DNA from 3 places in the Ensifer sp. 4252 genome. Region 3 is predicted to be linked to each of the others. Evidence: riboswitches for the same ligand, from Rfam matches in the RefSeq annotation. Region 3 holds a riboswitch; each other region holds the start of a gene.
The links. A riboswitch is a leader RNA that binds a small molecule or an ion and turns the genes downstream of it on or off. The one in region 3 is predicted to bind thiamine pyrophosphate.
Positions count from the first base shown of each region.

Region 1 (9,579 bases), on a different contig from region 3:
ACAGATAGAAGTCGACAAAGGTGACGACGCCGTCAATCTCTCGACGCCCCTGAAGGAAGTACTGAGTAGTATTCGGATACACGTTTTCATCAAGTTCGAAACCAAGATCGCGGATTCGTGCTATAATTTCGTCTCTATGCTTCATGTCGACATAGAAATCGACATCATCATCATGGCTGAGGATATCGTTTTCGCGAGTGAGGCCCAGAAGCGTACCGAAGAAGGGAAACGCATTGAGATGCTTTACGACGCTATAAACCCGCAGGAAATTTTCTCTGTTGTGTTCCTGATCAACTGTCAATAGCATCTGTAACGTTTCCAGAAAGAATCATGCGAGCAACTATAGGGTCTTCGCCGTTATAGGGCGCGAGGCCGTTCCCAATCTCTAAGTATACTTGGCTCATGCCGTGGCGTCGACATTTCTCTAGAACTATACTCGGAGAAATAAACCGTCGAAAATGCTCTTTCTCGACTTTGACCAACTTCTCGTCGTCGGTTGTCCGAAACTCCATACATAACAATGCACCCTTGTGCAGGAATTCGCTGGCGGTTGCCAGTAAGCAATCCTCGACGTCTTCCGTTACCGCGTGTAGGAAGAATCTTGAGTAGATAATGCTATCAGCGACGACCAAGTCATTAAAAAGCATCGTGTTTGTCAACGAGCCATCGGTGATACTACCGACAAGAAATCGACAATTTTCATCTTCGCCAGCCAGTCGGGACCTGCACACCTCGATAGCGGCGACACTAGCGTCTATGCCAATAACTGAACGCCCTTGCGCAGCGAAGAAAACAGAATCCCTACCATCTCCACACCCTAAGTCGATAATGTAACGTCTTTCGGGATACGAATCTGCTATAAATGTCGCGAACGAACTAGGATCTTTCTTTTGTTTAGAGTGCAGATAGTAGTAATTCCAGTACTCGTTGATTTCTGCAGTTCCCAATTTTATTCCAACCCATTAGTGTGTGCGCTGTGCGCCTACCATTTAGCATTGTTTGGTTAGTCTCATCGCCTTCGAAAAGCTCTAGTGGCTTTCAATGAAAGTCACTCTGTAACCTTATGACATTAGAGTTCACATCGGGTCGGCAAGTTTTCCCAACTTTATTTTCCCATTGTCTGTTGGAAGCAGTCAAGGCATCTCGGGGCAGACTAGTGAGTATTCGCTAGTCGCTCTCCAGCAGAGGGCGGGTCAAATGATCAGGGAGAGGAATCTGACGCTGAATTGCGTCGTTTCTGACGCGTTCAGGTGTGATGATATTGACAACCATTGTTCTATGGTTAGTTTTCTCTCATTCCGAGGGGAGCACTTGACAGTGCTGAGATGGCGGTGAGCCGGACCCTTGAACCTGATCCGGGTCATGCCGGCGTAGGAACGGGAAAAGAGCCGCTTTCGGCAATCTAATCGCGTCTTCGCTTTCACCTGGGTCTCCTTGATGTTTTGTCTGGAGATCGATCGATGCTGTCGTTTGCCAAGTTGTCGCCAGATGGCGGGTTCGCATTTTGTCTGGGTTGCTGCGTCGGTTGACCGGCTATGGGCCTGCCGTTCACATTTGTGCGTAGCCTAGTTGTGTTGGCTGTCCTCTGGCAGGCGGCGGTGTTTGTTTTTGCGCTGCCCCGCTATCTGTTACCGACGCCGATCGAGGTGCTGGCCGTGTTTGCGCGACAGCCTGCATTTCTGCTTGAGCAGAGCCTTGTGACGATTGCCGAAATGCTGGCCGGTCTCGCGGTTGGTACGGCGTTCGGCGTGGCAACGGCTATCGGACTTGCGGCTTTTCCGCGGCTCGGAAAGCTTGTCTGGCCCTTCGTACTCGTCCTTCAAGCCTTTCCCGTCTTCGTCATCGCGCCATTGCTGGTGCTGTGGTTCGGCTTCGGCATGGTCTCGAAGATCGTGATGGCGGCGATCATCATCTTCTTTCCTGTTGTGTCTGCGTTCTCGGACGGTCTACGCCGTACCGATACGCAGATCCTTGATGCCGTTGCGCTGACCAAGGCGAGCCACTGGCAGGCCCTGCGGCTTGTGCGATTGCCGCTGGCGTTGCCGGGGCTGGTGACTGGCCTGCGCGTTGCGGCTCCTTTGGCGCCGCTCGGCGCGGTCGTCGGCGAATGGGTCGGCGCTTCGGCCGGCCTCGGCTTCGTCATCGTCCAGGCGAATGCCCGCATGCAGACCGATGTCGTCTTTGCTGCGATGGCCATTCTTGCGGTGCTTGCCGTCGCCCTCAGGCTTCTCGTCGATGAGGCAACCCGTCCACTCGCGCACTGGGCCCGAGAAACCTGAATTTCTGCAATCAATTGGGAGAGTTCATAACATCATGATCCGCAAATCTTTGCTTTCCGCCGGCCTCGCGCTCGGCGTCGTCCTTTCAGCCGGCTCCGCAATAGCCGGAGAAAAACTGACGGTGATGCTTGAGTGGTTCGTCAATCCCGACCACGCCCCGATCGTCGTCGCCAAGGAGCTCGGCCTGTTCGAAAAGGCAGGGCTCGATGTCGAACTCGTACCACCGGCTGACCCTTCGAGTGTGCCGCGTCTGGTCGCAGCTGGGCAGGCGGATATCGGCGTGCATTATCAGCCGAACCTCTATCTTGACCATGCCGCGGGCCTCCCTCTGGTTCGCATTGGCACTCTGGTCGAGACGCCGCTCAACACCGTCACCGTGCTTGGCGACGGTCCGATCCGCAGCCTTGCCGATCTGAAGGGCAAGAAGGTCGGCTTTTCCGTCTCCGGTTTCGAGGATGCGATGCTCGGCCGAATGCTTGCCTCGGCCGGTCTCAAGAAGGAAGACGTCGAACTGATCAACGTCAACTTCGCGCTGTCGCCGTCGCTGATTGCCGGCAAGGTCGATGCAACAATCGGCGGTTTCAGGAATTTCGAGCTGACACAGATGCGTATCGAGGGGCATGAAGGCCGGTCCTTCTTCCCCGAAGAGCATGGCGTTCCTGTCTATGACGAGCTCATCTTCGTCTCCGACCGAGCGAAGGTTTCCGACAAGCGCTTACAGCCCTTCCTGGCGGCGGCGGAGCAGGGGGCGATTTTCCTCACCAATCATCCGGATGAAGCCTGGAAGCTGTTCGTCAGGGCCTATCCGAACCTGGATGACGAACTTAACCGCAGCGCATTTACGGACACGCTGCCGCGCTTCGCCAAAAGGCCGGCGGCGCTTGACCGTGGCCGATACGAGCGGTTTGGCGCTTTTCTCGCCGAAAGTGGCTTGATCGATAAGGCACCTGCTGTCGACGATATCGCGGTGGAAATCCGATGACCGGTACATCGAGTCTCGTCGAAAATGCTGCTGCATCGCTGGCGCTTGTGCGGGAGCAGCGGCCGCGGGTGCATTGCCTGATGAACACGGTGGTGCAGAAGTTTGTAGCCGATGGGTTAGCAGCGTTGGGTGCGATCCCCTCGATGACATCGGCATCGGAGGAGGTCGAGGCATTTGCCCGCCGCGCCGATGCGCTCGTCGTCAACCTCGGTACGCTTGATGAAGAGCGCCGCACGGCAATCCGTCTGGCAACCGCCGCTGCGCGCGATGCGGACAAGCCTTGGATCGTCGATCCCGTACATTGCGACTATTCGCCGTCGCGGCTTGCCTTCGCCCGCGAACTCATCGCATCCGGACCTTCCGTTGTTCGTGGCAATGCAAGCGAGATGGAGCTTATCGGGGGGGCCAATGGTGTCTTGAAGATCAAGACCGGGCCGGTCGATGAACTCACGCTGGATCGACATAGGATCCGGGTTGAGAACGGCCACCCCCATATGGCGCAAGTCACGGGAACCGGGTGCCTCTCCGGCGCCTTGATCGCGGCTTTCATGGCCGTCGAGCCGGATCGCTTGACGGCAGCCACGGGTGCGCTTTTGACGAGCGGCATCGCCGCCGAAATCGCCGCGCAAAGCTCGAATGGGCCCGGGACGTTCGAGGCCGCCTTCCGCGATGCGCTCGCAGCGCTCCGCCCCGACGACATCATTGCCAATGCCAGGATTTCCTATGCCGAAGGTTAATTATCGCCTCAATGCCCTCGTCGACGCACGTCTTGGAGACGGGGACCATTTGGCTGGTCTCGCGCGTGTCGCCGCGCTGAATGGTGCGACGTTGATCCAGTACCGCGACAAGACCAACGCGACGCGGACGATGATCGAACAGGCGCGGGCGATCGGCGCTGCCCTTGCCGACACCGGCGTACCCTTCGTCGTCAACGATCGCGTCGACGTGGCGCTCGCAGCGGGCGCCAATGGCGTGCATCTCGGTCGGGACGATATGGATGCGGCAATGGCGCGATCGATCATGGGCGATACCGCGATCATCGGTCTGACGGTCAAGAACGAAGCGGACGCAGAGGCGGCGATCGCCTCGCCGATCGACTATGCTTGCATCGGCGGGGTTTATGAGACGCTGTCGAAGCACAACCCCGATCCGCCGGTTGGCCTCTTAGGGTTCGCCAGGCTTCGTGCTGCGCTTCTGGCGGCCAAGCCGGACCTGCCGGTTGGCGCTATTGCCGGCATCAATGCGCCGCGGGTCGCGGAGGTTGTTGCCGCCGGAGCCGATGGTGTTGCGGTGATCTCAACGATCTTCGCTGCTTCAGATCCAGCAGTGGCCACACGCGAATTGCGCGCTTGTGTCGATGGGGCCCTGAAGGAGGCTGCGCGATGACCGCAATTGCTGTCACCATTGCGGGCTCCGATTCCGGTGGCGGGGCGGGCATTCAGGCGGATCTCAAGACCTTTTCCGCGCTCGGCGTTTACGGCGCGAGCGTCATCACCGCGATCACGGCGCAGAACACCAGAGGTGTAGTGGCGGTCGAGGATATCTCGCCGACAATTGTCGACGCGCAGATCGATGCGGTGTTTTCGGACCTCGCCGTTGGCGCCGTGAAGATCGGCATGGTGTCTCGCGAGGCGACGATCGCGATCATCGCCGAGGGGCTTCGCCGATACGGCAAAATGGCGATCCTCGATCCTGTAATGGTCGCCACATCCGGTGACCCGCTGTTGCGGCCGGATGCAATTGCGGCGCTAAGGGAGCAGTTGCTGCCGCTGGCGCTGATAGCCACGCCCAACCTGCCGGAGGCGGCATTGCTGACCGGCCGTGCAATCGCGATGCATGAGGCAGAGATGGCGCATCAGGCCGAGATCATTCTGAAGGCCGGCGCTCGTTCGGTGTTGATCAAGGGCGGACATGGGCGCGGCCCCGAGTCTACGGATGTCTTCTTCGACGGGGGGGAGCCCGTTCGGCTGATGGCGTCGCGCATCGAAACCACGAATGACCACGGCACGGGCTGCACGCTGTCGGCGGCGATTGCTGCCGGGCTCGCGCGTGGGCTGCCTCTTGTGGATGCAGTTGTAGCCGCCAAGGACTATCTGCATGCCGCCATCGTCGCCGCTGGCGATCTCAACGTCGGGCAGGGCCGGGGCCCGGTCCATCACTTCCATCGCTGGTGGCGACCCGATGCTCGCTAGCGTCGCCCAAGCGTTATCGCTGCGGCTGGAGCGGACGCTCGAGCTTGGCGGGGCGCTTCTGCTTGCGCTCCTGCTCGCCACCGTCACACTCTCGGTTGTTCTGCGATATGTGGCGGCAAGCGGTTTCGTTGGTGCAGAGGAAGCCGCAAGTTGGTTGCTTGTGGCACTTGTCTCAATCGGCTTGCCGCTGGCCTCGACCGCTAGCGGATTGCGGATCGATCTGTTCGAGCGAGGACCGGCGTCGGGTCAAGCACTAGCCGCGCGCGGTTTGTCGCAGAGCGTCGGTCGTCGCAACGGCAAAACATCGCTTTGGACGAGGCGTTGCGCACCTCGGGACCTGCGCGCATTGTTTTCCGGCGCCATCACCCTGCTTGCCTGCATCGTGGTGATCTCCGGCAGCGGCAAGGCGGCACTGGATCTTGGTGGCGTGTCGCCGTCACTCGGTCTCTCAGAAGGGTTGCGTCCGGCCATGCTGAGCGCCGGGGGCATGTTGGCGATCGTTGCGATTCTGCTCCGCCACCTGGCGGAAAGCCGGCTTGTCGCGTTCGTGTTGATGCTTTCGGTTGCCGTCGGATTGCATTGGGCGGCCGGCGTCGCGCCGACCCTGGGCTTAGCATCGCCCAGCGTCATGCTTTGCTGTCTTGCACTTGCGGCAATTCTTGGCGGAACGCCGCTACCCCATGCCTTCATCGCTGCAGCCTATGTTACCGTTGCCTTCGGTGCGTCGATGCCGGAGGAGGCCATGGTGGCGGCCGCATTGTCCGGCCTGTCCCGATATCTGCTCACTGCCATTCCATTCTTCCTGCTCGCCGGCGCGCTTCTGACAGCCTCCGGGATCGCCCGTGACTTGGTTCGCTTTGCCGCCGCCCTTGTCGGCCACCGCCGCGCCGGGCTCGGTCAAACGGTTCTGTTAACAGGCGTTCTCTTTTCCGGAGCCTCCGGCTCGTCGATCGCCAATGCAGCGTTCGGTACCGCCGCGTTCATGCCGCAACTGACTGCCCGCGGGATGCCTCCAGAGCGTGCTGGTGCGCTGATTGCCGCCGTCTCCGTGCTCGACAACATCATCCCGCCGTCGATCGCCTTTTTGATCCTTGCTGCGGCCGCGGACCTATCGACCGGCAAGCTCTTGGCAGGCGGGTTTGTTGCTGGCTTGGTCATGGCGGCAACGCTTGCAGTTGCCATCCATCTCAACGGTGCGACGGCAGCGAGCGCCAACAGGGCCTCGGCAGGAGAGTGCCGACGATTTGGCGTGCGGGCGCTGCCCGCCTTCGGTCTCGGCATCATCGTTGTTGCCGGCATTCGCGCCGGCGTGGTGGCACCTACCGAGGCTGCCGCACTTGCGGCCGCCTATACCTTGGTTGCGGCCATCGTAAAGCGAACGGCTGTTCAAGAAATCGGCGCTGCCTTCCGGCAATCAGCGCGCGAAACTGCGGCAATTCTGCTGTTGATCGGCTCGGCTGCCCCTTTTGCGTTTCTTATCGCGGTTGATGGCATCGCAGCCCAGGTGTCGTCTGCTGCGAGTTGGCTTGGGTCCAATCCGTTTATCGTGATTGCTGCGCTTAATCTACTTTTGCTCGGCGTTGGACTTTTCCTCGATATCGGTGCGGCGATTCTGCTGTTTGCGCCGCTCACGCTGCCTGTTGCCGTCTCGGCCGGTATCGACCCAACTCATTTCGGCGTCATCCTGGTCGTCAATCTGATGATCGGCGGTTTGACGCCACCCGTTGGCATCCTCGTGCAGACCGTCGGCAACGCTTCCGGTGTCCCCGTGGTCGCACTGTTTTCCGCATCGCGGCCCTATCTGCTCGCGCTGCTGTCGGCGCTTGCACTTCTCAGTTTTTCTGCGGCGCTTGCCGCCTGCTTTTGAACCCCAAGGAGGGAATGGATATGCTTCGCCTCAATCGCCGTGCATTCAACCTGCGCCTGCTTGCAACCGGCGTCGCAGCAATTGCCACGCCGGTTTTGATGGGACGGGCCTCGGCGGCACGCCCCGTGCTCATTGCTTCGCTGCTGGGTGAAAACAAGCCGGAAACAAAAATCTGGTTCAAGATACGCGATCTCGTCGAAGCAAAGCTTCCGGGACGATTTTCCTTCAATATTGTGCCGAATGCAGCACTCGGTGGCGAAAAAGATGTCAACGAGGGACTGCGTCTGGGTGCCATCCAGGGCAGCCTCTCCACGCTTTCGGCCCTGTCTGCCTGGGCGCCCGAGAGCCAGCTTTTCGATATGCCGTTTCTCTTCCGCGATGCTGCCCATGTGCGCGCGACAGTTACTTCCAAGCCGGGAGACGTGCTGAAAGCGAAGCTCGAAGGGGAAGGTTTCATTGTCGGAGATTATGTCAACTACGGTGCACGACATCTGCTTGCCAAGGAATCGCTCACGCGTCCCGGCGACGTTGCCGGCAAGCGATTGCGTGTCATCCAGAGCCCGTTGCATGCAACGCTATGGGAGAGTTTCGGCGCCGTTCCCGTCGGCCTGCCGATCACCGAGACCTATAACGCGCTTGCAACCGGCGTCGTCGATGGCATGGACCTGACGAAGTCCGCCTATGCCGGCTTCAAGCTCTACGAAGTGGTCCCTGATGTGATCGAGACTGGCCACATCTGGGCATCTGGCGCGATCGTTTTTGCTAAACCGTTCTGGAACGGACTTTCAGCCGAGGAGCAACAGGTCTTCCGGGATGCCGCTACAGAGGGTGCGCAGCATTTCAACGCATTGATCGTTGCCGATGAGGTGGCTTCGGTCGAGACGGCAAAAGCTGGTGGCGCGAGCATTCATGCCGCAGTGGATCGCGACCAATGGATCGCGGGCGCTCGGAAGGTCTGGGCCGCTTACGCCGGCAAGGTCGGTGGTATGGAGGCGATCGAGTCTGTGCAGGCAATGGGTTAGGATGGCATCGTCGGGTCAAGCGCTAGCGCTGAAATCTTCCTGCTGTTTCATAATATTGCTAGGGTTCTCACTGCCATAGCATCGGTCTAGACTGCCGCGAATCATATGCCACAGGTTGACGAATGCAGGGCCCACAACATAGCCACGCGCCGATGAGGTCGAGTATTGCTCATCTTCCTGAGCGTAAGCAGCGTGAGCTCGCGCGCGTTGTCGAGGTGCTGCATGAAGAGTTCGAGGACGCACTGAAGGACGGCACCGCTGACTTCAAGAAACGCGGCCGCATACTGAAGATCATTTTGTTTGGTTCCTACGCACGCGGAAACTGGGTGGATGAGCCGCACACGAAAAAGGGTTACCGCTCGGACTACGATATCCTTGTTGTTGTGAACAATAGCAAGCTCACGGACTTCGCGCGCTACTGGGCGAAAGCGCAGGACCGCTTGCTGCGGCTCTCTGGGATCGAAACACCGCCTAGCTTGATCGTCCACTCCCGTCGCGAAGTGAATACCTCTCTCTACGAAGGTCAATATTTCTTTGTTGAGATTCGAAACGATGGCATCGTGCTCTACGAACTTGATGATGAACCACTAGCTGTCCCAAGACCGCTTTCAAAAGTGGATGCATTGCGGATCGCGACGAATTATTTCGAGGACCGTCTCCCGCATGCAAGGGTATTTTCTAAGACGGCTCGATTTTGCGTGAGCGAAAACAACCTGAAGGAGGCCGCCTTCCTCCTGCATCAGTCGATCGAACAAGCATACGCCACACTTCTTTTGGTTCTGACGAACTACAGCCCAGCCTCCCATAACCTGAACTTCCTGCGGCGTCGCGCCGAAGAGCAGCATCGCGAGCTGGCGGAGATCTGGCCGCGCGATCAGCAACGCTTCGCCGCTTGGTTTAATATTGTCAATGAAGCCTATGTAAAAGCACGTTATTCCCGGCACTATGAAATTACCGAGGAAGCATTGATTTGGCTTCTGGGCCGGACCGGTGCACTCATTAATCTCGTCGAAACAGCCTGTCGCACCCACCTCGAATCGCTCAAATCGGCAACTGGAAGCCCTAAAGAACCAAGCGAATAGAGCACGATACCAGTGTCTGGCGGTACCTTGATCATGCATCGGTTTCTGTGACGGGGCGCCAACGGATCTGGGTTGCGCCATTGTCTGCTCACGGCCTCCTGGGCGAAGGCGATAGCGATGAAGGCAGAGACAACACGGCGACCGCTCTTGCCGGC
Region 1 is NZ_JBNDIU010000036.1:32,513-42,091, reverse strand. It holds gene ABIE33_RS33590 (hypothetical protein) at 1-307, opposite strand, end outside; gene ABIE33_RS33585 (class I SAM-dependent methyltransferase) at 291-947, opposite strand; TPP riboswitch at 1,292-1,394, shown strand; gene ABIE33_RS33580 (ABC transporter permease) at 1,536-2,279, shown strand; gene ABIE33_RS33575 (ABC transporter substrate-binding protein) at 2,317-3,261, shown strand; gene ABIE33_RS33570 (hydroxyethylthiazole kinase) at 3,258-3,998, shown strand; gene thiE (thiamine phosphate synthase) at 3,985-4,647, shown strand; gene thiD (bifunctional hydroxymethylpyrimidine kinase/phosphomethylpyrimidine kinase) at 4,644-5,453, shown strand; gene ABIE33_RS33555 (TRAP transporter large permease subunit) at 5,443-7,320, shown strand; gene ABIE33_RS33550 (TRAP transporter substrate-binding protein) at 7,341-8,342, shown strand; gene ABIE33_RS33545 (nucleotidyltransferase and HEPN domain-containing protein) at 8,495-9,424, shown strand; partial or broken gene ABIE33_RS33540 (IS256 family transposase) at 9,475-9,579, opposite strand, start outside.
Region 1: linked by a shared signal. The riboswitch ahead of ABIE33_RS33580 (ABC transporter permease) and the one ahead of thiB (thiamine ABC transporter substrate binding subunit) in region 3 are both predicted to bind thiamine pyrophosphate.

Region 2 (9,579 bases), on a different contig from region 3:
TTTAACGGCATCGTCATCAGCGATATCCGCATGCCGGGGATCGACGGCCTGGCGCTGTTTCGCCGGATCGCCGCTTTCGACACTGACTTGCCCGTCATTCTGGTAACCGGCCACGGCGACATCCCGATGGCCGTTCAAGCCATGCAGGACGGCGTCTACGACTTCATCCCCAAACCCTTTGCCGCCGACCGTCTGGTGCAGAGCGCGCGCCGCGCGCTGGAAAAACGCCGACTGGTGATGGAAAACCGTGTGCTGAAACGCGCAGCTGATGTCGCCGGCGAAAGCCTGCCGCTGATCGGCCAGACACCGGTCATGGAACGACTGCGCCAGACCTTGCGGCATATCGCCGACACCGACGTGGATGTGCTGGTTGCCGGCGAGACCGGCAGCGGCAAGGAGGTGGTGGCGACTTTGCTCCACAATTGGAGCCGCCGCCGCAATGGCAACTTCGTGGCGCTCAACTGCGGCGCGCTGCCGGAAACAGTGATCGAAAGCGAGCTTTTCGGCCACGAGCCCGGCGCCTTCACCGGCGCCTTGAAGAAGCGCATCGGCCGTGTCGAACATGCAAGCGGCGGTACGCTTTTCCTCGACGAAATCGAAGCGATGCCACCAGCCACACAGGTCAAGATGCTGCGTGTGCTCGAAGCCCGCGAGATCACGCCGCTCGGCACCAATGTCGTGCGCCCGGTCGATATCCGCGTGATCGCGGCCGCCAAGATCGACCTCGGCGACCCCGCCCAGCGAGGCGACTTCCGCGAGGATCTCTATTTCCGCCTGAACGTCGTCACGCTTTCGATCCCGCCGCTGCGCGAGCGCCGCGACGATATCCCGCTGCTCTTTTCGCATTTCCTGACGCGGGCGGCCGAGCGTTTCAAGCGCGACGTGCCGGATGTTTCGCCGGCGGTGCACCACTATCTGATGTCCCATTCCTGGCCGGGCAATGTGCGCGAACTCTCGCATTTCGCCGAGCGCGTCGCCCTTGGCGTCGAAGGCTCGCTCGGGCAACCCGCCGCCGCCGCTGCGCCAACCGGCGCGGCCCTGCCCGAACGGCTCGAGCGCTACGAGGCGGAAATTCTGAAAGAAGCACTGCGGGCGCAGCACGGCGACGTCAAGGCGACGATCGAGGCGCTCGGCATTCCGCGCAAGACCTTCTATGACAAGCTGCAGCGGCACGGCATCAACCGTGCGGATTATGCCGATCGCCCGGCATCCGAAAAGCCCGGTCGCTAGACCATTTCCAGGAACAGTGCGAGGCGATTTCCCGTCAGGAAATGCGTAAAAAACAACACGATAGACCGTTTCTGCCGCTCCGTCTCATCCGGAAACGCTCTAGCGGACGGTCAACAGGCCGATTGCGCAACCTTCGGATTAGCGCTTGACGGCGCATCGGGATCGATGGCTATCTCTCAGCATTCACCAGGGGGGTCCCGTCAAGGGGCTGAGATACTGCTGGTCGGATCGGCTTGCCGACCGAGGCGCAGTGACCCGTTGAACCTGATCCAGTTCATACTGGCGTAGGGACGGTGCAGACATCGACGCCAGGAATCCGTCATTCGCGCGGAGTTTGGGCGAACATGTCTTTTCCTTCCGGCTTCAGAACTGGGTCTCCAACCGCAAACTTGGAGCCTCACCATGAATATTGCCACCAAACCCGCAGACCTCTCGGTCACCAAAGGCCCGCTTCCCGCCTCGAAGAAGGTCTACAAACCAGGCACGATCCACCCTGATATCCGCGTGCCCATGCGCGAAATCGCCCTGCATCCAACGTCGGGCGAGCCGCCGGTCACCGTCTACGATGCCTCCGGGCCCTATACCGTCGAAGACGCGAACATTCGCATCGAGGACGGGTTACCACGGCCGCGCCGAAACTGGATCATCGCGCGCGGCGATGTCGAAGCCTATGACGGACGCAGCGTTCGTCCGGAAGACAACGGCTTTGCCTCCGGCGACCGGCTGACGCCGACCTTTCCCTTCCGTCACGCGCCGCTCCGCGCAACCGGTCGGCGCGCGGTGACGCAGCTTGCCTATGCGCGAGCCGGCATCATCACCCCCGAGATGGAGTTCGTCGCCATCCGCGAAAACCTCGGCCGCGACGCCGCGCGTGCCACGCCGCGTGACGGCGAAAGCTTCGGCGCCCATATTCCCGATCACGTCACGCCCGAATTCGTTCGCCAGGAGATTGCCAGCGGTCGCGCCGTGCTGCCCGCCAACATCAACCACCCGGAGTCCGAGCCGATGATCATCGGCCGGAACTTCCTGGTGAAGATCAATGCCAACATCGGCAACTCGGCCGTCACCTCCTCGATGGCGGAGGAAGTGGAGAAAATGGTCTGGGCGACGCGCTGGGGCGCCGATACGGTGATGGACCTTTCGACCGGACGCAACATCCACAACATCCGCGAATGGATCATCCGCAACTCGCCCGTGCCGATCGGCACCGTGCCGCTCTACCAGGCGCTGGAAAAGGTCAATGGCATCGCCGAGGATCTGACCTGGGAGGTCTATCGCGACACGCTTATCGAGCAGGCGGAACAGGGTGTCGATTACTTCACCATCCATGCCGGCGTCCGGCTGCATTATATCCCGCTGACGGTCAATCGGGTCACGGGCATCGTCTCGCGCGGCGGCTCGATCATGGCCAAGTGGTGTCTGCACCATCACCGGGAGAGCTTCCTCTACGAGCACTTCGAAGAGATCTGCGACATCTGCCGCGCCTATGACGTCTCGTTCTCGCTCGGCGACGGCCTGCGCCCCGGCTCGATCGCCGACGCCAACGACGCCGCGCAATTTGCCGAACTGGAAACGCTGGGCGAGTTGACGAAGATCGCCTGGGCCAGGGATTGCCAGGTGATGATCGAGGGTCCCGGCCACGTGCCGATGCACAAGATCAAGGAAAACATGGACAAGCAGCTCACTGTGTGTGGCGAGGCGCCGTTCTATACGCTCGGTCCGCTGACGACCGACATCGCGCCCGGCTACGACCACATCACCTCGGGCATCGGCGCTGCGATGATCGGCTGGTTCGGCACCGCCATGCTCTGCTACGTCACGCCGAAGGAGCATCTGGGCCTGCCCGACCGCAACGACGTCAAGACCGGCGTCATCACCTACAAGATCGCCGCCCACGCCGCCGATCTTGCCAAGGGCCACCCGGCCGCACAGGTGCGCGACGACGCGCTGTCACGCGCCCGCTTCGAGTTCCGCTGGGAGGACCAGTTCAACCTCTCCCTCGACCCGGAGACGGCCCGCAACTTCCACGACGAAACCCTGCCGAAGGAAGCGCACAAGGTCGCGCATTTCTGCTCGATGTGCGGCCCGAAATTCTGCTCGATGCGGATCTCACACGACATCCGCGCCGAGGCGCAGAAGGAAGGGCTGGAAGCAATGGCCGCGAAATACCGCGAGGGCGGCGATCTCTATTTGCCGGTCGCTGAGGTCGAAGCTAAGAGTTAAAGCGCAACACGTCGGGAGGGACGCCTCACAGTCCTTCCGACGGCAAGGCGGATGCTGGGCCCGGGGGAATAGCTTGCCCCCTTACCGGTTGAACGATATGCAAGGCTCACGCAAAAGTCGCCACCGGCGGACCCGTCATTCACGCCAAGCTGCCGTCTTCTGCGGCGCTCTTGCAAGGTGACGAAAAAACGCCGTTTACGAGGAGAATGACTTGAGGACACGCCTGCTGAGACTGACGGCCCTGTCGCTAGGCGGCCTTGCGGCACTCGCTGGAGATTTGCCACGCCTCGACGACAGCGGGAGTTTTGCCGCGGGTTTTTCCTGGATTTCCGCCGCCCATGCGGACGACGCCGATGTCGGCGGCGGGAATGGTGAAAATGGCGCGGGCGGCAGCGACCAAGGTGGCGAAAACGTCGAGAGCGGCGGAAGCAACGGCACAGAGGGTGGCGGCGATGGGGGTGGTGGCGATTGGGGCACCGGTGACGGCAGCGGCGTAGGCGGCGTTCCCGGCGGTACCGGCGCAGGCGGCGGAGGTGCTGCCGTCATCGACAGCGATAGCCACAGCGAGCCCCACTCATCCTTGCGCGAATCACGGGATTACGGACCAAGCGGCAAGGTCTGGCACGGCGGCAGCAATTTCCTTAACCTTTTCCGCCAAACGCCGGAAAGGCGCTTCGAACGGAGCCAGCCTGAATCGTCTGCCCGGCAGAAGACCGTTGACACGAAATGAGAGCCTTGAAGACAGGTCAACTTCGTCGCAACGGAGGGGGACCTGCGCCATTTCTCGAAACCGGACTCCGGATGTGCGGTAGGAACGGGTTCTGACGCGCGAGAACAGATCAACTGGCGTCAGAGCTTTACATTCGAGATAGGTCTATCCCGATCACGACCTGCCGGGGTGTGGCGGCGCAGCTACGGATACAGAGCATCGTCTTTCTCGCCGCGAGTATTCCTAACTGCCTTTCCAGCCGCTGCAAGCAATCCGCTCGACGACATCGAGCAGCACATTCGCCCCGGCAACCAGATCATCCGCCTCCGTGTGTTCGCGCGGATTGTGGCTGATGCCGTCGCGGCTCGGCACGAAGATCATCGCCGTCGGCGCGATGCGTGCGATCATCTGCGCATCGTGGCCGGCGCCCGAAGTCATGCGCCGGCTCTTGAGGCCGCGCGCCTTCGCCGAAGCCTCGATCGTGGCGACAATGCCCAGATCGAAGGCGACCGGCTGGAAACGCGCAAGGCGCTCGACCGATATCTCGACACCCTCTTCAGCGGCGACACGCAGGAGGAAATCCGCAAGCGCCGCTTCGAGCCCCTGTAGCCGATCCTCATCCGGGTCGCGCAAGTCGACGGTGAAGGTTGCGCGCGACGGGATGACGTTGATTGCGTCCGGCTCAAACCGCATGGTGCCAATGGTCGCGACGCTCGGAGCGTTCGAGCGGGTTATATGATCGCGCAGGAAAAGGCCGATGCGGGCGGCCGCAAGCCCGGCGTCACAGCGCATCGCCATTGGCGTCGTGCCGGCGTGATTGGCGACACCGTCGATTGTCACGCGCTGCCAGGAGATGCCCTGTAGGTTTTCGACGGCGCCGATCGTGATCGCTTCGCGATCGAGCACCGGCCCCTGCTCAATGTGCAATTCGACATAGGCGTGGGGTTTCAACGAGCCGGGCTCGACGCTTCCGGCGTAGCCGATGCGCGCCAATTCAGATCCGAGCACCGTTCCGTCGGTTGCAACCGTTGCAAGTGCAGCCTCGACCGCAAGACCGCCGACATGAACAAGCGAACCCAGCATGTCGGGCGCATAGCGCACGCCCTCCTCGTTGGTGAAGGCGGTGACGGCGATCGGGCGCGCGGGCGTAAAGCCTTGCTCTTTCAGCGTCTCGATCACTTCGAGGGCGGCAAGCACGCCGTAGCAGCCATCGTAGATGCCGGCATTGATGACGGTGTCGATATGCGAGCCTAGCATCAGCGGCAATTGCCCTGCGTTGTCATGGCTTTGCCAGACACCGAAGATATTGCCGATGCGATCGATTGCGATATCCAGCCCCGCAGCCTCCAGCCAGCCGACAAGAGCGTCCCGCCCCAGTTTTTCGGTGTCGGAGGCCGCAAGCCGTGTCAGCTGGCCCCGGCCGTCGCGCCCAATCGCGCCGAGTTCGCGGATGCGCGCCAGCAGACGCTCGGCATTGATGGACTGATGAGGCATGTCGGTGTCGCCTTCGACTGTGTTGGTAATGAGCATCGCGTCTGTCATTGTCCGGCATCCGGTGCGGCCAGTCGTTGCCGGGCGATTTCGGCATGGAACCGGGCACCGAAGATCAGGGCATCATCATTGAAGTCGTAATGCGGATTGTGCAGCGGCGCGGATTCCCCACCGTTGCCGATAAAGACGAAGCAACCCGGCACATGATCGAGAAACCGCGCAAAATCCTCCGAGCCGGTCATCGGCTCGGCGGCAACGGCGACATTCTCCATCCCGAACACCACACCGGCCGCAGCGAAGACATGGTCGACGAGTACTGGATCGTTGAGCAACGGCACGAACTCGCGCGTGTAGTTCACCGCGACCTCGCAGCCATAGGCATCCGCCGTTCCTTTGGCGATCGTGCGCATCTCCGCCTCAATCTTGGCGCTGACCTCCGGGCGGAAACTGCGGGCATCGCCCAGAATCCGTGCGAGGCCGGGCAACGCATTGCGCGTGCCATCGGTCAGCACTTCCGTCACCGAAACGACGCCGATATCAGTCGGCGACAGACGGCGCGAGACGATCGTCTGCAGATTGACGACAGTGGCGCAGGCGGCAACAAGGGTCTCATTGCCCCAATGCGGCCGCGCCGCGTGCCCGCCGACGCCCTTGAGCACGATCTCGAAATTGTCTTCCGCCGACATGATGGCGCCCGGCCGTGTCTCGAATTTTCCGACCGACAGGCCCGGCATGTTGTGCAGGCCATAGACCTCGTCAAACGGAAAGCGTTCCAGCAGACCATCGGCGAGCATGGCAAGTGCGCCCTTCCCCCATTCCTCGGCCGGCTGGAAAACGAAGCGCACCGTCCCATCGAAGCCGCCGTCCTCAGCCAGCAGCTTCGCCGCGCCAAGAAGCATCGCCGTATGACCGTCATGGCCGCAGGCGTGCATCGTACCGGGCCGGGTGGAGCAATAGGCAACAGCCCCCTCTTCCGTGATGCGCAGCGCATCCATATCGGCGCGCAGCGCGATGGCGCGATTTCCCGTTCCACGCCGCAGCGTCCCGACCACCCCGGTGCCGCCGATACCTTCAGCGACCTCGTCGAGGCCGAACTCTCGTAGCTTGGCGGCGACAAAGGCTGCCGTTCGTTTCTCTTCGAAGCCGAATTCCGGATGGGCATGCAGATCATGACGCCACGCCCTCATCTCCGCCACAAGCCTGCCGATATCCGTGCTTGCCATTCGCGTCAAACCCTTTCCATTTTCGCCGCCGCAGCGACCTGTGCCGGTGCAAGGCCAACCAGTTCTTCGTATCGTTCGGGATCCGTGGCGCCTTCGGTATTAATCACCAGTATCCGCGAATTGGCATCAAGGCCGAGGGCGGCACGCATGTCCGGATCTCCGGCGACCGTGACAAGGCCGGCGAGCCCGACGCCGCCGCTTTCACCGGCAACGATTGCCGGGTCGCCGCCTTTCGGGCGGGCGAGGCGGTTCATGATCGAGACTGCATCGTCTTCATCGACGGTCATGAAAGCATCAGCAACGCGCGAAAGAATACGCCAGGCGACAAGCGAAGGCTCGTAGCATTCGAGCATCGCCATGACAGTCGGCTCGCCATGCAGCACTTTCACCGGATGCCCGGCCTTTGCCGTTTCCAGCAGGCAGGCAGCCCGGGCCGGCTCGACGACGACGAAGCGCGGCCGGTCATGACCATAGCGTAGCGCCAGGTGGCCGGCCGCTGCCGCGGCGATGCCGCCGACGCCGGCCTGAACGAAGACATGGGAAGGCGGCGCGTCGATCTCCCGCAAGGCCTCGCACAAAAGCGCCGTATAGCCCTGCATGACCAGACCGGGGATGTATTCGTATCCAGGCCAGGACGTGTCGGAGACAACCGTCCAGCCGCGCTCTACGCAGACCTTCGCGGCAAATTCGACCGAGTCGTCGTAGGTCCCTTCGACCCGGATGATCTCGGCGCCATAATGGGCAATTGCCTCTATGCGTTTCTGACTGACGCCCGAATGCACGAAGATCACCGACCTCGCACCGACAAGCGCAGCGCCCATTGCCACTGACCGACCATGGTTGCCGTCGGTGGCGCAACCGAACGTCATCTCACGCGCGAACGCGCGAACGTCCGGGCGCTTGAGATCGTCGATATCGACATCCAGGCCGGTCCGCTTTCGCGCCTCATCGAGCACCAGTCGGATCACCGCATAGGACCCGCCGAGCGCCTTGAAGCTGCCGAGGCCGAGCCGATGGCCCTCGTCCTTGACGAAGATCGCCCCGGTCCCGAGTTCAGCCGCAAGCGCCGGCAAGGAATGAAGCGGCGTCGGCCAATGGTCGTCGCGGCGCGCTAGCATGCGCTCGACTTCAGCGGTGGCGGCAATCGACAACATGTCGGCATCATCCGGCAGCAGCGATGATCCGACGTCGGCGTGGTGGTTGCGAATGAGCATGTGGGCAATCTCCCTGTCTGATGAAGTTCTATTTCACCTCGTGAGAGAAATGCGCTCTAAATGGGTGGCACTCGTGCAAGTTTGTAAACAACAGCGAGCAGACGATGGCCGTTTCAAAGACCACATCGGCGGAGCTCGACCGCTTCGATCTGGCAATCCTCTCAATCCTGCAGAAGGATAACACGACGCCGCAGAGGCAAATCGGCGAGGCCGTCAACCTGTCCGCGCCTGCAGTGCAACGGCGGATCAAGCGCATGGAAGAAACCGGTGTCATCCGCAGCAACGTGGCGGTAGTCGACCCGGCCCGCGTCAACCAGGCGCTGACGATCCTTGTCGAGGTGGAGGTGGAGAGCGAGCAGATCGACCTGCTCGATGCGGCCAAGGCGGCGTTTTCGGCTGCTCCCGAAGTGCAGCAATGCTACTACGTTACGGGCGACGTGGATTTCATGCTTGTCGTGATCGTGCCGACGATGGGCGATTACGAGGCCTTCACCCGCCGCATGTTCTTCGGCAACCCCAACATCCGGCGCTTTAGAACCTTCGTCACCATGGATCGCGTCAAGGTCGGCCTCTCCGTACCGGTGGAAAAGTCGCGCTGAACGCTACTCCCGGCCGGCGAGCGCCTTCTTCTCCGCCTCCGCCTCCAGCGGCGCACCGGCGCCGATGGAGGTCAGATAGGCATCGACGGTTTCGAGCGACGAGGCCGGCGCAAATCCTTCACCACTTTCGGGTATCACGATTGCCAGTTGCGTCTGCCAGTGGCCGGCGTTCCGGCAGGCGACCGAGACGAAATCCGGCTGATCCGGCCGCTTCATCTCATATTCGCGGCAAATCTGCTGTCCGCCTGCCTGGAACGTCGAGACCAATCGAACCTTGGCCTGCCCCTCCCCGATCGCGATTTCCTCGCCCGAGGCGTGCTGATCGAGAATGCCCGACACGATCGGATCAACCAGACCTGCGACCTGCGGGTTTCCGACGTCCACCCGGCCGGCGCCGCCGACCAAGTACCCGCCAACGCCACCGACGACAATCAGAAGCGAGGCAGCCAACGCCATCATCAATTGCGACGGACGACGCGGCGACTGAACCGCAGGCTCCGGACGGCGAAACATGACGACGTTATCCGTGCTCGCACTGTCATCGGCCGCAGCGACGGTGCGGCCGTCGTCCCCTCGCGCTGCAGCATCGGCGGCCATCGCGCGCACCTTTTGTGCCAGATGATCCGGCACAGGTTCGTCGAGCAGCGGCTTCAGCGCCTCGCTCGATGCAGCCCGCGTTTCCATGAACATGGCCACGCGCGCCATCAGGTCGTCGTCCGTCTCGAGTGCTGCCTCGACGAGGCGTGTCGTTTCGTCGTCGAGTTCGCCGTCGGCAAACGCCATCAGGATTTCGTCGGTGAATACCATATCGCTCATCTCGCCCCGCCTCTCATATCCGGTGAACGCGCGGCCGCCGGTTCTATTCCCGCGGCTTCAGCAAGATTCTTGCG
Region 2 is NZ_JBNDIU010000008.1:181,507-191,085, forward strand. It holds gene ABIE33_RS17590 (sigma-54-dependent transcriptional regulator) at 1-1,230, shown strand, start outside; TPP riboswitch at 1,409-1,539, shown strand; gene thiC (phosphomethylpyrimidine synthase ThiC) at 1,633-3,453, shown strand; gene ABIE33_RS17600 (hypothetical protein) at 3,665-4,183, shown strand; gene ABIE33_RS17605 (Zn-dependent hydrolase) at 4,406-5,656, opposite strand; gene ABIE33_RS17610 (M20 aminoacylase family protein) at 5,701-6,876, opposite strand; gene ABIE33_RS17615 (diaminopropionate ammonia-lyase) at 6,882-8,090, opposite strand; gene ABIE33_RS17620 (Lrp/AsnC family transcriptional regulator) at 8,195-8,689, shown strand; gene ABIE33_RS17625 (anti-sigma factor family protein) at 8,693-9,505, opposite strand; gene ABIE33_RS17630 (RNA polymerase sigma factor) at 9,502-9,579, opposite strand, start outside.
Region 2: linked by a shared signal. The riboswitch ahead of thiC (phosphomethylpyrimidine synthase ThiC) and the one ahead of thiB (thiamine ABC transporter substrate binding subunit) in region 3 are both predicted to bind thiamine pyrophosphate.

Region 3 (9,579 bases):
GTGTCGTATCCCTCGAAATCCGGTGCCTGGGGCAGGTAGCGAACCGTCGAGGACGGATGGCGGAAGACCTCGCCGGATTGCGCTTCGGCAAGGCCGGCGGCGATCTTCATCAGCGTCGACTTGCCGGAACCGTTGCGCCCGACAAGGCAGATGCGATCCCCCGGCTCCACCTGCAGGTTGGCGCCGGCAAGAAGCGGCGCGCCACCGAAGGTCAGGAAGATATCGTCGAGTTTCAGAATGGGAGGCGCCAAGGCTCAGGCTCCGGAAAGGTCATAGGGGCGAGCGAGAACGATCGCCCGGCCGGTGTCGAGGGAAATGCGAAGGGGACCCTCCGCGACATTGGAAACGGTGCGGGAAGACCCGAACGGCAGCGTGAAATCGGTGAGCGGATAACGCGCATTGACGATCGAGAGGCCGAAGAGATCGGTTAGTCCGAGGATCGAGAATAGGCTGCCCTTCGGCAGATCGATTTCGATCTCGCCTGTAAGCAGCGGATAGGCCTCCTCGTCGCCCGAGGTCATGAACACCGGCAACCCACGCTCGGCCAGCGAAACGGCCTGAAGCAGATGCAGGAAGGCATGGTCGCTGCGGGTGCCGCCAAGCGCGCCGGCAAAGATCAGGGCTTCGGCACCGCGCGAAAGGGCCGCCTCGACAGCGATTTCACCGTCGGTCGCGGCCTTGGCGGCGGGATAGGGCTCGCGCGGGACGCCGGCAAACGCCTCAAGCAACGTCGCCTCGGTCGAATCGAAATCACCGACCCAGACGTCGGGGATCACCGCCAGGGTCCGCGCATGTCGCATGCCGCCATCGGCCGCAACGAAGCGGCTGCCTGCAAGCTGGCGCGCAAGGCGATCGGTGGGGGTGAGTGCACCGCCGAGCAAAATGGTGAAGGTGGATCGGGCCATGGCAAAGCCCATAGCGCAAAGGCACGGGCAAGGAAAAGCAAGAAAACCGAACAAGGCCGCGATCCGGCGATTTTGCGTCACCGTCGCCAGTGATCGTCACTGATCTTCAGGCAAGGGATCCGGAAACAGCATGTCCGCATAGATGCCGGGTGTCGAATCGGGGATCTCGATGGCGCCCACCGTGCGCCGGTAGAATTCTGTCGGGCCGACGCCGCCGATGATCGCGTAACCATAGCCCGCATCGCGCATCGCCTTGAGGCTCTCGCGCAGCAGCGCCTCGCCGATCCCGCGCCCGCGCATGGTCTCGTCGACGCCGGTCGGCCCGAAGAAGCCGAGGGCGGTGACGTCGTGGCAGGCAAAGCCGACGATCCGATCCTGAAACACTGCAATGTGCATGCGGGTCGGCGTCGCGGCGAAGGCAGCCTCCGCCTCGCCCGCCCAGCCGGAGCCGAAGGTCTGCTCGATCCAGGGAACTGCGAGCCGGCGCTCGGGCGCCATCGCGCGGTGGATGCCGATGCCGTCGCTAAGCGGTGATCTCGGTTGTGCCGGCAGGGCATAAAGGCGAACGAGCATATCTGCCATCGGAGGCTCCTTCCGCGTCCGGGTCTTCAAACTCCGCCGACGAATTTACCCCATGCGCTGCCGGGCGGAAATGCGGGGCGGGCGCTTTCGCCGTCCCCAAACTTCGCTTGCCATCAAACCGGCACGGCGGTAAATCTCTACCCGCTCTAACGGGGTGCCTTCCGACCGCATGGCGGCCGAAGGCTGAGAGGCGTTGAACGCCAACCCGCGGAACCTGATCCGGCTCATACCGGCGGAGGGATTAGACGCGATCGGATCGATACGCCCTTTTCCCATGCAACATCATTTTTAGGGAGAGGTGCCTGCCATGTCCAATTCATCGCCACAGAAGGTTCTTAGCCGGCTAGCGCTTGCCGCGACGGCGGGCCTTGTCTTCGCGGCCAATGCGGTTGCTGCCGACAAGTCGCTGACCGTCTATACCTATGAAAGCTTCATCACCGAATGGGGCCCGGGTGCCAAGGTCGCCGAAGCCTTTGAAAAGACCTGCGAATGCAAGGTCACCTATGTCGGCGTTGCCGATGGCGTCGAGCTTTTGACGCGCCTCAAGCTTGAAGGTGCAGCCTCCAAGGCCGACATCGTGCTTGGCCTCGACACCAATCTCGTCGCCGAGGCCAAGGCCACCGGCTTCTTCGCGCCGCACGGCATCGAAGCGGCAAACGTCAAGGTGCCCGGCAACTTCTCCGACGACACCTTCCTTCCCTATGACTACGGCCATTTCGCCGTCGTCTATGACACCCAGACCTTGAAGACGCCGCCGAAGAGCCTCAAGGACCTGGTCGAGGGCGACCCGTCGCAGAAGATCGTCATCGAGGATCCGCGCACCTCGACACCGGGCCTCGGCCTGCTTCTCTGGGTCAAGGCTGTCTACGGCGACGAGGCGGACGCCGCCTGGGCCAAGCTCAAGGACCGGGTGCTGACCGTGACGCCAGGTTGGTCGGAGGCCTACGGCCTCTTCACCAAGGGCGAGGCGCCGATGGTGCTCTCCTACACCACGTCGCCCGCCTACCACATGGTGGCGGAAAACACCGACCGCTACCAGGCGGCCGCCTTCTCGGAAGGTCACTACATCCAGATCGAAGTTGCCGGCATGACCAAGAGCGCCAAGGAACCGGAGCTTGCCAAGCAGTTTCTCGCCTTCATGACCGGTCCGGAGTTCCAGTCGATCATTCCGACCACCAACTGGATGATGCCGGTCGCCGCGACCAAGGAGCCGCTGCCGGAGGCTTTCAGCAAGCTGGTCAATCCGGAAAAGACCTTCCTGCTGCCGTCCGAAGAGGTGGCCGCAAACCGCAAGGCCTGGATCGACGAATGGCTCGCTGCCATGAGCAAGAACTGAGGCGCATTTGTTCGCGCCTGCCGAAAATCGCATCACGATTACCGCCGGGGCATTGGGTCTCGGCGGCATCCTGCTGTTCGTCGGTCTGGCGATTGCAGCCCTTCTCTTCCAGAGCGGAGACTTCGGCAATGGCGTGCTGTTCGATGCCTATATCTGGCGGGTGACGCGCTTCACCCTGCTGCAGGCCAGCCTTTCAACGCTGCTTTCGGTTCTCCTTGCCATCCCGATCGCCCGCGCACTGGCGCGTCGGACAACCTTTCCCGGTCGCGTCTGGGTGCTGCGGCTCATGGCCCTGCCGCTTGGCCTGCCCGTGCTGGTCGGCGCGCTCGGGCTGATCGAGATCTGGGGCCGGCAGGGCGTGCTCAATACGGCCCTTGCGGGGCTCGGGTTGCGGCAGCCCGTCAGCATCTACGGCCTCTTCGGCATCCTGCTTGCCCACGTCTTCTTCAACATGCCGCTAGTCGCACGCCTCTTTCTCGCCGGGCTCGAGCGCATTCCTTCGGAATACTGGAGAACCGCCGCCAATCTCGGCATGCCGCCGGCCGCTCTCTTCCGCTTCGTCGAGTGGCCGGTCCTTCGTGGATTGCTGCCGGGGGCCGCCGGCCTCGTCTTCATGCTCTGCGCCACCAGTTTCACCCTGGTGCTGACGCTCGGCGGCGGGCCTGGCGCCAGCACCATCGAGGTCGCGATCTACCAGGCGCTGCGCTTCGATTTCGACCCGCAGAGGGCAATCGCCCTGTCGGCCCTACAGATCGTCATGACCGGTGCGCTGCTCCTGATCCTGGCCCGTGTCGCGACGAAACCTGAGCAAAGCGTAACCAGCGGTCGAGCCTCGAAGCGATACGATGCGGGCAAAGGCATCGCTCGCCTGTCCGATGCCGGTTGGATCCTATTCGCGCTCATCTTTATCGGCGCGCCGCTGATCGCAGTCGTCGGTTCTGGCCTGCATGCGGATCTGGTGAAGCTTGCCGGCGACCCGACCGTACATCGTGCCCTCATCACCAGCATCGTCATCGCCGTCCTCTCGGCAATCCTTTGCGTCACCATGGCCGCCGCGATGATCCGCGCCGCAAGTACCGTCATAGCGCGTCGCCACGCACCGACCTTGGCCAGGGCCTTTGCCGGCACGGTCACCGCCAGCACGTCGCTGGTGCTCCTGGTGCCGCCCGTCGTGTTGGGCGCGGGATGGTTCCTGCTTCTGCGCCCCTTTGGCGATGTCGCACGGTTCGCCCCAGCCATCGTCGTCGCCATCAATGCACTGATGGCGCTGCCCTTCGTGCACCGGATCCTGGCTCCGGCCATGGCAACCCATGCCGCACGCACCGACCGGCTGACGGCAAGCCTCGGCATCCGCGGCTTCCATCGCCTGCGATGGATCGACTTGCCGCCGCTGAGCAAACCCTTGCTGATGGCGTTCTCCTTCGCCATGGCGCTATCGCTCGGCGACCTCGGCGCCGTGGCACTGTTCGGCTCGCAGGACATGGTCACGCTGCCGTGGCTGCTCTACAGCCGGATGGGCAGTTATCGCACCGCGGATGCAGCCGGTCTGGCGCTCTTCCTCGGCCTCATCTGCCTGATCTTCACCATGCTCGGCACGGCCGGCGACAGGCGCGTGCCGGAAGGACGAAACGCATGAATTCCCAGGCAGCAGTAGAGCTCGTTGGCGTCGACATCCGCTACGACACCACGGCGCTGCACTTCGATTGCGCCATTCAGCCAGGCGGCATCGTCGCGGTTGCCGGGGCCTCCGGGTCGGGAAAGTCGACGCTCTTTCACGTTATCGCTGGTTTCGAGGCACCGGATCGGGGAGAGGTTCGCATTCTCGGCAAGGCGATGTCGGGACAAGCGCCGGCAGAACGACCCGTTTCCATTGTCTTCCAGGACAACAACCTGTTTGCGCATCTCGACGTGGCCACCAATGTCGGCTTCGGCATCAGTCCCTCGCTTCGCCTGTCAGTCGCCGATCGTGCACGGATAGACGACGCCCTTGGCCGCGTCGGCCTCGACGGCTTCGGCAAGCGCCTGCCGCCGACGCTGTCCGGCGGCGAACGCCAGCGTGTGGCGCTGGCGCGCGCCCTGGTGCGACATCGCCCGCTGCTGCTGCTCGACGAGCCTTTTGCCGCTCTTGACCCCGGCATGAGGGCCGGCATGCGGGCACTGCTGCGGGACCTGCACGATCAGGAAAACAACACGATCCTGATGATCACGCACCATCCCGATGACGTGAGGGCGCTCGCCGATAGCGTGCTTTTTCTGGACCAGGGGCGTATCATCGCGCATGACCCGGTCGAACGTTTTCTCGAACGGCGCGACATGGCGGCCATCAACCGCTTTCTCGGCAACGAGTGATGCGACGTGGAATCTTGCCCCGCGTAGCACTTCGCCACAATTTGACCGCCGCGCCATGCGACGCGCGGATTATCCGGCCGGGCGTCACGAATATTCGCGTATCCGTTGCCGTGATACCACGGGGCAACTATTTCTACCGGGGTAAACTAGGCAGGTGGCGCTGAAATCAGATACAGCAAGACCAGGGCTGGAATACTCTTGTCGGATCGGACGTATCCGGCTGAAAAAATAAGACTTTTAACGCTGCCCGGTCCCCATGGTGGGGTGGCGTTGGATGGGAAACGGGCTGAGGCATGGAAAGTCATACAGTCAGAAACGACCGGTTCCCGCCCAAGCGCGGAGGCCTCCGGACACGTGCTGTGGTTGCATTGCTGGCGACGACGCTGCTTTCCGCCTGCCAGTCGGTGATCGAGCAGACCTACGAGCCGACCGTCTCACCGTCCTCCAATCCGCAGATCGTCGACGAAGTCCAGAAGAACGACCCCCGTGCCCAGCTCGGCGCCCGCGAACACCCGCGCATCGTCGCCAGCTACGGCGGGGAGTACAAGGACGCAAAGACGGAGCGGCTGGTCGCCCGCATCACCGGCGCACTGACGGCCGTCTCGGAAAACCCGCAGCAGTCCTACCGCATCACCATTCTCAATTCCCCGGCGATCAACGCCTTTGCGCTGCCCGGCGGCTATCTCTATGTCACCCGCGGTCTGCTGGCGCTTGCCAATGACGCGTCCGAGGTCGCGGCCGTGCTGTCGCATGAAATGGCGCACGTTACGGCCAACCATGGCATCGAGCGCCAGCAACGGGAAGAAGCGGAAGTCATCGCCAGCCGTGTGGTCTCCGAGGTGCTGTCCTCGGATCTCGCCGGCAAGCAGGCGCTGGCGCGCGGCAAGCTGCGGCTGGCCGCCTTCTCCCGCAACCAGGAGCTCCAGGCGGACGTCATCGGCGTGCGCATGCTCGGTGAAGCCGGTTACGACCCGTATGCGGCGGCACGCTTCCTCGATTCCATGGCTGCCTACAGCCGCTTCTCGGCCGTCGATCCGGAAGCCGACCAGAGCCTCGACTTCCTGTCGAGCCACCCGAATGCCCCGCAGCGCGTCGACCTCGCGCGCCGGCACGCGCGCGCGTTTGGCGCCGAGGGCACCAGCGGCGACCGCGGGCGCGACTATTATCTCGCCGGCATCGACGGCCTGCTCTATGGCGACAGCCCGCAGGAAGGCTATGTCCGCGGCCAGACCTTCATGCACGGCCAGCTCGGCATCCGTTTCGACGTGCCTACCGGCTTCCAGATCGACAACAAGGCCGAAGCGGTCCTGGCAACCGGACCTGGCGACGTGGCGGTCCGCTTCGACGGTATCGCCGACACGGCCCGAAAAAGCCTGACGGATTACATCGCCAGCGGCTGGGTGACCGGCCTGCAGCCCGACACCATCCGTCCGATCAGCGTCAACGGTCTTGAAGCCGCAACGGCCCGCGCGTCCGCCGATCGTTGGGATTTCGACGTCACGGTCGTGCGCATCGACAACCGCATCTACCGCTTCCTGACCGCCGTTCCAAAGGGATCGCGCGCGCTGGAGCCGACGGCAAACCAGCTGCGCACATCGTTCCGCAAGATGACGCCAGCCGAAGCGCAGTCGTTGAAGCCGCTGCGCATCCGTGTTGCCGTGGTCAAGCCCGGAGAGACGATCGCCACGCTGTCCGCCCGGATGATGGGAACCGACCGCAAGCTCGATCTGTTCCGACTGATCAACGCCATGCAGATGACCTCGACCATCAAGCCGGGCGATCGCGTGAAGATCATTTCCGAGTAAACGCCAACGGCGCCGCACCATCCCTGGTCCGACGCCGTCTATGTCGTTGCATCAAGGATGCGGATGTGTCCGCGCCTTATGCCGTCGTTGACGCGTTCAGTTTTCGGCGTGAGCGCACGACCGCATCGTCACCTGTCCGACCCGTATCCTGACTGGATGGCCACTTCGGCCTTCTGCCGGAATTGCCTCAGTGCACGACGGATGTCAGCGCCGGGGCTTTGGTTGCCAGCGCCGCCCTGAGCTTTTCCAGCGCGCGCGTCTCGATCTGGCGGACCCGCTCCTTGGAGATGCCGAGGTCGAGCCCGAGCTCCTCCAGCGTTGCACCTTCCTCCGACAGCCGCCGCGCGCGGATGATCCTCATCTCGCGCTCGGTCAGAGCACCCATGGCGTCATGGAGCCAGATGCGGGCACGCTCGCCGTCGATCATGTCGCTCACCTGTTCGTCAGGCAGCGGCGCGTCGCTTGCGAGAAAGTCGAGGCGCTCTCCACCATCGCTATCCGCCCCACCGACCGGTGCCTGCAGCGAGGTGTCGCTGCCGGAAAGGCGGGCATCCATGGTCTGAACGTCGGCAATGCTGACCCCGAGCGCCGCGGCAATTTCTTCGTGCATGGCCTGCGACGTGAGCTGACGATCGCCCTGCGCAAGCCGCGCGCGCAGCCGCCGAAGATTGAAGAACAGCGCCTTCTGCGCCGAGCTGGTGCCGCCACGAACGATCGACCAATTGCGCAGAACGTAGTCCTGCATCGAGGCACGGATCCACCAGGTCGCGTAGGTCGAGAAGCGCACTTCACGGCTGGGCTCGAAACGTGCGGCAGCTTCGAGCAAACCTATATGCCCCTCCTGGACGAGATCGCCCATCGGCAGGCCGAAATTGCGGAATTTTGCCGCCATGGAAATGACGAGCCGCATGTGCGACATGGCGATCTTGTTGCGGGCGTCCTGATCGTGATCGTTTCGCCAGGCCTTTGCCAAGGCGTGCTCTTCTTCACGCTCGAGATAAGGCGCCTCCATCGCAATCTTGATCATGCGCCTGTCTGCTGTGAGAGTCCTCATCGATCGCTCCATGGCGGGCGCCTGGACGCCGCTAACGGGTGAAGTCCAAGGGCCGGACGGGAGGGACCCGACCGGCGCCGACGGCGGCTGGTGCGACGACACCGAAGCTTGAAGAAACGGTGCAGCGCCCTACTTCCAAACTACGAAGCTGAATTCTGACTGAAGATCGCAGCACCCAGATCGCCCCGGCAGGAAGGCGGCGCATCCCTGCCGGCTTTGGTAAATGCGCGTCGGCGAAAAAAGTTCCCTCGCCCGGACGAGAAAGCTGAAAACAGAACGCTGAAGACGAAAAAGCCCGGCGCAATGGCCGGGCTTTGTCTTGTCGTGATGGGGAAGAACTGGCGCTCTTTAAGCTGCCTCGTCCTGGGCGTCGTCTTCTTCGATCGCCTTGCCGCGCTTCGGACCCTTGTTAAGATTGGCTTCGACCAGGCGAACCGCCTCGGTCTCGGACATCTTGTTCACGGCCGCGATTTCGCGCGCCATACGGTCGAGGGCAGCTTCATAGAGCTGGCGTTCGGAATAGGACTGCTCCGGCTGGTTTTCGGCGCGGTAGAGGTCGCGCACGACTTCTGCGATCGAGATCAGATCGCCGGAATTGATCTTGGCATCGTATTCCTGTGCGCGGCGCGACCACATGGTCCGCTTCACGCGAGCCTTGCCCTGCACAACCTTCAACGCGCGATCGACGAAATCGGTCTCCGAGAGCTTGCGCATGCCGATGCTGACGGCCTTGGCGACCGGCACCTTCAGGCGCATCTTGTCCTTTTCGAAATCGATGACAAAAAGCTCAAGCTTCATGCCGGCAACTTCCTGCTCCTCGATAGCAACGATCTGTCCGACGCCATGGGCCGGATAGACAATCGATTCACCGGTCTTGAAGCCGTGGCGTGTCGAAGATTTTTTCTGCTGGGTCGTCATTCGTTTCAAAAACTCCCTGTTTCGCACCCGGCCATTCTTGGCCGGGGCCGGGTCAGTGAGGCCCGGGATAGACGGGGATACCGCCGGGTGGGTCCATCCTGGTCCGTCCAAAGGAACGCAAACAGTCCCATCAAACGCGGTCACAATAGAGAGACGCAACGATGCGTATCTGGAAAAACCGCGCTGTGGAGATCGTTTGCTTTCGTGAGGTTTTCGGGCGCGCAAAAACACCCTCTGTGGATCAGTAGAAGGACCCTATCACAAAAAACTGCGGAAATCAATAATTTGCTGCATGGCAGCCATCAAGCCGCCATTCTCGCAACTGCGAGGGCGGAGCCTGATTTTCCCCAGATTTGACGCCGGGGTCACTATCGTTTCGTCAGCCTCGGCGCACGGACCGAAGCCGAACGCCTCAATCGCCCTGACCAGGTTCGGCAGAGAAGTACTTCTCGTACTTTCCTTCGACCCCGTCCATTTCCTTGGCTTCCGGCATCGCATCGCGCTTGATCGTGACGTTCGGCCACTTGGTGGCAAAATCAGCGTTCACTTTCAACCACATATCAAGGCCCGGCTCGGTGTCGGGCTTGATGGCCTCGGCAGGACATTCCGGCTCGCAGACGCCGCAATCGA
Region 3 is NZ_JBNDIU010000002.1:262,767-272,345, forward strand. It holds gene ABIE33_RS08210 (ABC-F family ATP-binding cassette domain-containing protein) at 1-251, opposite strand, end outside; gene ABIE33_RS08215 (thiamine diphosphokinase) at 255-905, opposite strand; gene ABIE33_RS08220 (GNAT family N-acetyltransferase) at 1,002-1,487, opposite strand; TPP riboswitch at 1,628-1,745, shown strand; gene thiB (thiamine ABC transporter substrate binding subunit) at 1,795-2,823, shown strand; gene thiP (thiamine/thiamine pyrophosphate ABC transporter permease ThiP) at 2,855-4,459, shown strand; gene ABIE33_RS08235 (ATP-binding cassette domain-containing protein) at 4,456-5,172, shown strand; gene ABIE33_RS08240 (M48 family metalloprotease) at 5,466-6,977, shown strand; gene ABIE33_RS08245 (RNA polymerase factor sigma-32) at 7,165-8,031, opposite strand; gene ABIE33_RS08250 (CarD family transcriptional regulator) at 8,380-8,949, opposite strand; gene fdxA (ferredoxin FdxA) at 9,362-9,579, opposite strand, start outside.